Regions from separate parts of the Pseudomonas sp. 5Vm1k genome, predicted to be linked through region 1. Evidence: predicted binding sites of a transcription regulator. Region 1 holds the regulator's gene; the other holds the start of a gene.
What was found. Region 1 encodes FliA, which starts transcription of late flagellar genes. Its sites were predicted from a motif close to CTAAAGTTTNNNNNNNNNNNGCCGNTAA; they were not measured.
Positions count from the first base shown of each region.

Region 1 (3,410 bases):
GCGGACTTCGGTGAACATGCCGTTCACCGCATCCAGCGCTTCGAGAACCACGTCCATCAGTTCCGAGTCGACGCGTCGTTCACCCTTGCGCAGGATGTCGAACACGTTCTCGGCGATGTGACAGCACTCCACCAGTTCATTGAGCTGGAGGAAGCCGGCGCCCCCTTTTACAGTGTGAAAACCGCGAAAAATTGCATTGAGCAAGTCCGCATCATCAGGTCGGCTTTCCAGCTCGACCAGCTGTTCGGACAGTTGCTCTAGAATCTCGCCGGCCTCAACCAGGAAATCCTGAAGGATCTCTTCATCGGCGCCGAAGCTCATTAAGGGGGTGCTCCTAAGGTCTAAAAACCTAAAAAACCTAAAATTCTAAAACTCTAAAATCCCAGGCTGGATAACAAATCGTCCACATCGTCCTGACCGGACACAACATCTTCTCTTTTATCGGCATGAATCTGCGGACCTTCACCCTGCGAGAGATGTTTTTGCGGATCTTTTTCAGCCAGCATCGCTTCACGGTCATGTTCGATACCCGCAAAGCGGTCTACCTGACTGGCCATGAGCACGAGCTTGAGCAGGTTGCTTTCAACTTCGGTGACCAATTGGGTCACGCGCTTGATCACTTGACCGGTGAGGTCCTGGTAATCCTGAGCCAGCAGAATGTCGTTCAGGTTGCTCGACACCGTGCGATTGTCTTCGCTGCTGCGTGTCAGGAAACCGTCGACCCGCCGCGCCAGCTCGCGAAACTCTTCAGCCCCGACTTCGCGACGCATGAACCGTCCCCAGTCGGTGCTCAACGCCTGGGCTTCCTGGCTCAGGCCATTGACCAGCGGTGTGGCGTTTTCCACCAGGTCCATGGTGCGGTTGGCAGCGGCCTCGGTGAGCTTGACCACATAACCCAGACGCTCGGTGGCGTCCGTGATCTGCGAGACTTCCTCGGCTTGCGGCATGTTTGGGTCAATCTGGAAATTGACGATCGCGCTATGCAGCTCACGAGTGAGCTTGCCCACTTCCTGGTACAGGCCGCGGTCACGGGTCTGGTTGAGCTCATGGATCAGTTGCACAGCGTCGCCGAACCTGCCTTTTTCAAGGCTTTCGACCAATTCGACCGCATGTTTTTTCAGGGTCGATTCAAAATCGCCCTGTGAAGATTCGTTATGCTCCATAGCTCCCCCGTGGCGCAGTTGCTCAACCGATGCGTTCGAAAATCTTCTCGATTTTTTCTTTCAACGCCTGGGCCGTGAAGGGTTTGACCACATAGCCGTTAACACCGGCCTGGGCCGCTTCGATGATCTGTTCGCGCTTGGCTTCAGCGGTCACCATCAGCACTGGCAAGTGCTTGAGTTTTTCATCGGCGCGCACGTGGCGCAGCAGGTCGATACCGGTCATGCCAGGCATGTTCCAGTCTGTTACCAGAAAGTCGATGCTGCCGCTGTTGAGAACCGGAATGGCAGTAGTGCCATCGTCAGCCTCGACCGTGTTGGTGAACCCAAGGTCACGCAACAGGTTTTTAATGATCCGCCGCATCGTTGAGAAGTCATCAACGATGAGGATTTTCATGTTCTTGTCCAATTCGACCTCCAAGCAGTCTTAAACGCGCCCAGCACCTGGACGCGCCATTTCAATCAATCCGGCAAAGCACTCAAATGACTGTCTGGAGCACAACAGATCGAGACCGCTGCAGTTCAACACCACACCAGCCTCGTTCGCAGTGTCCCCACACTGCCTTCAGCGCGCTCGCCACTCCCCCAAACGCCCCCGCAAACGGGCCGCGCACTGGCTGTGTAACTGGCTGACACGCGATTCACTGACGCCAAGGACTTCACCGATTTCCTTGAGGTTCAGCTCTTCGTCGTAGTACAGCGCCAACACCAGTCGCTCACGCTCCGGCAAATTGGCAATCGCGTCCGCCAATGCAGCCTGGAAGCGTTCATCTTCCAGATCGCGTGACGGCTCCAGATGAGCACTGGCGCCATCCTCGTGCAGCCCTTCGTGTTCGCCGTCCTGCAAAAGGTCGTCGAAACTGAACAGGCGGCTGCCCAAGGTATCGTTCAAAATCCCGTAATAATCGTCGAGACTCAATTGGAGTTCGGCCGCAACCTCGTGATCTTTAGCATCACGGCCGGTTTTAGCTTCAATCGAGCGAATTGCGTCGCTGACCATGCGGGTATTGCGGTGGACCGAACGTGGTGCCCAGTCCCCCTTGCGTACTTCATCGAGCATCGCGCCACGGATTCGAATGCCCGCGTACGTTTCGAAACTCGCGCCTTTGCTGGCGTCGTATTTGGTCGACACTTCAAGCAGGCCAATCATCCCGGCCTGGATCAGGTCTTCCACCTGGACACTGGCCGGCAAACGCGCCAGCAAGTGGTAAGCAATGCGTTTGACCAGTGGCGCGTAACGCTCGATCAGCTCGTATTGCGCATCACGTGCCGATTTCTTGTAGAGGTTGTAGCCACTGGCTGTCATAGGACGGGTCCTGCGGTCTGTTGCACGAGACGCTCGACGAAAAATTCCAGGTGCCCGCGCGGGTTCGCCGGCAGCGGCCAGGTGTCGACCTTCTGCGCAATCGCCTTGAACGCCAGGGCGCACTTGGAGCGTGGAAAGGCTTCGTAGACGGCGCGTTGCTTCTGCACGGCCTTGCGCACGCTTTCGTCATAAGGCACGGCGCCGACGTATTGTAAGGCGACGTCGAGGAAGCGGTCTGTGACCTTGGTCAACTTGGCGAACAGGTTGCGACCTTCTTGCGGGCTCTGGGCCATGTTGGCCAGGACGCGGAAGCGGTTCATGCCGTAATCGCGGTTCAGCAACTTGATCAGGGCATAGGCGTCAGTGATGGAGGTCGGCTCGTCGCAGACCACCAGCAACACTTCCTGGGCGGCGCGGACAAAACTGACTACCGAGTCACCAATACCCGCAGCGGTGTCGATCACCAATACGTCGAGGTTGTCGCCGATATCGCTGAAAGCCTGGATCAGGCCGGCGTGTTGGGCCGGGCTCAGATGAACCATGCTCTGGGTGCCGGACGCGGCCGGGACGATACGAATACCGCCGGGGCCCTGCAACAGAACGTCGCGCAGCTCGCAGCGGCCTTCGATAACGTCGGCCAGGGTACGTTTGGGAGTCAGTCCCAGCAGAACGTCGACGTTCGCCAGCCCCAGATCGGCATCCAGCAGCATGACGCGCCGGCCGAGCTCAGCTAGAGCCAGGGACAAGTTCACTGACACGTTAGTCTTCCCGACGCCACCTTTGCCGCCGGTCACCGCGATCACCTGTACGGGATGCATGCTGCCCATGTTATTTCTTTACCTTGTCTTGCATAGACGGAGGCCACATTACTGGCTGCGCGTTCATCAACTGAACAATGCATGGCAGACCATCGATGTAGGTACAAAAACTGTTCATTAGTACCT
Region 1 covers NZ_JBSPCZ010000005.1:131,761-135,170, reverse strand. The annotation lists gene ACWIKB_RS11990 (chemotaxis protein CheA) at 1-321, opposite strand, end outside; gene ACWIKB_RS11985 (protein phosphatase CheZ) at 375-1,163, opposite strand; gene ACWIKB_RS11980 (chemotaxis response regulator CheY) at 1,186-1,557, opposite strand; gene fliA (RNA polymerase sigma factor FliA) at 1,726-2,466, opposite strand; gene fleN (flagellar synthesis regulator FleN) at 2,463-3,293, opposite strand; gene flhF (flagellar biosynthesis protein FlhF) at 3,410-3,410, opposite strand, start outside.

Region 2 (3,410 bases), on a different contig from region 1:
GTGCCGACGCGACGTTGGCGTTGCGCGACAAGCCTTCCTGCATCAACACATTGCCTTGTTCCATGGTGCTGATGGCGTTGCCGGTTTCCTGCTGGATGCTCTGGATCATGCCGGAAATTTCATCGGTCGCCTCACGAGTACGCGAAGCCAGGTTGCGCACCTCATCGGCCACCACCGCAAAACCACGGCCCTGCTCGCCGGCACGGGCGGCTTCGATGGCGGCGTTGAGCGCCAGCAGGTTGGTCTGATCGGCAATCGCGGTAATCACCCCGACAATGCCGCCGATTTCCTGGGAGCGCTGGCCAAGGGTGTTGATCACCGTCGCTGTGCTGTTCAGCGCACCGGCAATTTGCTCCAGGGAGGAGGACGCTTCCTGCATCGATGTACGACCGATCTGAGTTTGCTGTGCGTTTTCCTGCGCCATGCGCTGGGTATTGCTCATGTTGTCGGCGATGTTCAGGGACGTGGCGCTGAATTCTTCCACGGCGCCAGCCATGCTGGTGATTTCGCCAGACTGCTGCTCCATCCCTTCATAAGCACCGCCGGACAAACCAGACAAGGCTTGGGCACGGCTGTTGACCTCTACCGAAGCCTTGCGGATGTGCTCGACCATGGTCGACAGCGCTTGGCTCATCTGATTAAAGGCGCGGGCCAACTGACCGATTTCATCATTGCTCGACACGTTCAGGCGCACGCTCAAATCACCGGCGCCCAAGGCTTCGGCCTGACGCACCAGGTCGCCCAACGGCGCCAGTTTGCTGCGCAGCAACCAGACCGCCGAACCCACCGCGATCAACATCGCCAACAGACTGCCGATGGCCAGTTGAATGCCGACGCTCCAGGTCACGGCGCTGATTTCCGCTTTCGGCATGCTCGCTACCACCGACCAAGGCCCGCCTTCAAAGGGCACGGCCAGGCTGTAGAAGTCTTCCGATTTGTCGCTCCAGAACTCGCCTTTACCCGGTGTCTTCGCCAAAGCAGTGATGGTCGGGGCGGCTTTATCCAGTGCTTGCACGCCAGCAATCGGCACCAGCCATTTGCCCTGCTCATCCAGCAACGCCAAAGAGCCGGTCTTGCCGATGCGGAAGCGTTTCAAGTTCTCGAACTGCGCGTTCTGCGCGTCGGTGTAATCGAATCCTACGAACAGTACGGCAATCACCTTACCGCCCGAGTCCCTTACGGGGGTGTACTGAGTCATGTAGGAACGTTCGAACAACAAGGCGCGACCGACGTAGCTCTGCCCCGCGATCAAGCGTGCATAGGCTGGGTGAGCGTGGTCCAGCAAAGTGCCGATGGCCCGGGTACCGTCCTGTTTGCTCAGGGACGTGCTGACACGAACAAAGTCTTCGCCGCTGCGCACAAACAACGTGGCCACGCCGGCGGTCATTTGCTTGAACTCGTCGACTTCCTTGAAGTTGTTGTTCAACACTTCGCTGCCCAGGTGCAGGCCCGGGGTCTGCACGCCCGCCACCGTCACCGGCTCGTCCGGATGCACGCTGATGCCCGCGCTGAAGCGCTTCTCGAACAGACCACTCAGGCGCTGGGTGCTTTCGCGCAACGTGCCGTGGAACGTACTGAGCTGATCCGCCAGCAACCGCGCCTCACTGGCCAGGTGCTCTTCGCGGGTGGCGAGGTTGGCGGTGTCCAGCGAGCGCAGGGCGAACACAGTGCTGCCGCTGATGACAATCGCCAGAATCACGGCGAGCGCAAGACCAAGCTGTGAGGCAATCCGGGCACGGGGTTGAGACATGACAGCTCCTGGCCGAGCGACCGGATCCTCCTTGATCCGGCTCTACGCTCAGCAAAATTTCGAATAATGGGAACAACGCGAAACCTGCACGAAGGTTCCACCTGCAGATTTTCGGCGGCAAAACTCAATACTTGAGTTATTAGCCAGGTTATAGCGCATCGCCACTATATCGTTTCAGCTCAAGCGTTCAACATCCGGCAATTCCATGGCCCGGACTTCCCCTTGCAGGAAATCGCTGAGCCGGCGCAAACGTTCGCCACCGGGGCGGGTTTTCGGCCACACCAAGTAATAATGCTCACCGCTGGCGACGGCGGTCGGCCACGGCAAACTCAGGCGACCTTGCGCCACGTCCTCGGCCACCATCAGCAAATCCCCCATCGACACGCCGTAACCTCGGGCGGCCGCGATCATGCCCAGCTCCAGGGTATCGAACACCTGCCCGCCCTTGAGCGACACCTGATCGGTCAAACCCATGCGTTCCAGCCAACTGCGCCAATCGCGGCGGTCCGGGGTCGGGTGCAGCAACTCGGTGCTGGCCAGGCGCGCAACGTCCCACGGCTGATCCTTCAGAAGATTCGGCGCGCCCACGGGAATCAGCTCTTCGGGAAACAGGAGAGTCGCCTCCCAATCCGGTGGAAAGCGCCCGTTACTGAGGATGACGGCGCAGTCGAACGGTTCGTGGTTGAAGTCCACCGTATCGATGTCCATCCAGGCGCTGGTCAGTTGCACCTCGTTGCCCGGCTGCAAGTGCCGAAAGCGGCTAAGCCGCGCCAGCAGCCAACGCATGGTCAGGGTCGACGGGGCTTTCATACGCAGGATGTCGTCTTCGGCGCGCAAGGTGTTGCAGGCACGCTCCAGCGCGGTGAAGCCTTCGCGGATGCCGGGCAGGATCAGCCGCGCCGACTCGGTCAATTGCAGGTTGCGCCCACTGCGGTGAAACAGCCGACAGGCGAAATGCTCTTCGAGCGTACGAATATGCCGACTGACCGCACTTTGGGTAATCGACAGTTCTTCGGCCGCCCGGGTAAACGAACTGTGCCGCGCCGCCGCTTCGAATGCGCGCAGGGCATACAAGGGAGGAAGCCGACGAGACATGCAGAAAGCTCCTATCGTGGGATGGGGCAGCGGGATTGGGCAAACTTATCAGAAAGTCCGCTGGATGAGTTTTAATCATGCCACCCATCCTTTTTATCCCTTTGTGCAAACCCCGCCAAGCGCCGAGAATCGAGCCTTTCCAGTTCATTTCATAAGGGAGCGTGATGACCATGCAGCATCCAGCACGTACCGAACTCTGGGCCATCCTGCGGCTGGCGGGGCCGTTGATTGCCTCGCAGTTGGCGCACATGTTGATGGTCCTCACCGACACCTTGATGATGGCGCGCCTGAGTCCCGAGGCGCTGGCCGGCGGCGGTCTGGGCGCGGCGACTTACTCGTTCGTGTCGATTTTCTGCATCGGTGTGATTGCGGCGGTCGGCACGTTGGTGGCGATCCGTCAGGGCGCGGGCGATATCGTCGGCGCGGCGCGGCTGACCCAAGCCGGACTGTGGCTGGCCTGGCTGATGGCGCTGGTGGCGGGGTTGCTGCTGTGGAACCTCAAACCGGTGTTGCTGATGTTTGGCCAGACCGAAACCAACGTCCACTCTGCCGGGCTGTTCTTGAC
Region 2 covers NZ_JBSPCZ010000001.1:457,067-460,476, forward strand. The annotation lists gene ACWIKB_RS02085 (methyl-accepting chemotaxis protein) at 1-1,750, opposite strand, end outside; gene ACWIKB_RS02090 (LysR substrate-binding domain-containing protein) at 1,925-2,845, opposite strand; gene ACWIKB_RS02095 (NorM family multidrug efflux MATE transporter) at 3,016-3,410, shown strand, end outside.
Region 2: ACWIKB_RS02085 (methyl-accepting chemotaxis protein) is a predicted target of FliA. The motif match lies at 1,859-1,886, and genes of this name have one in related genera.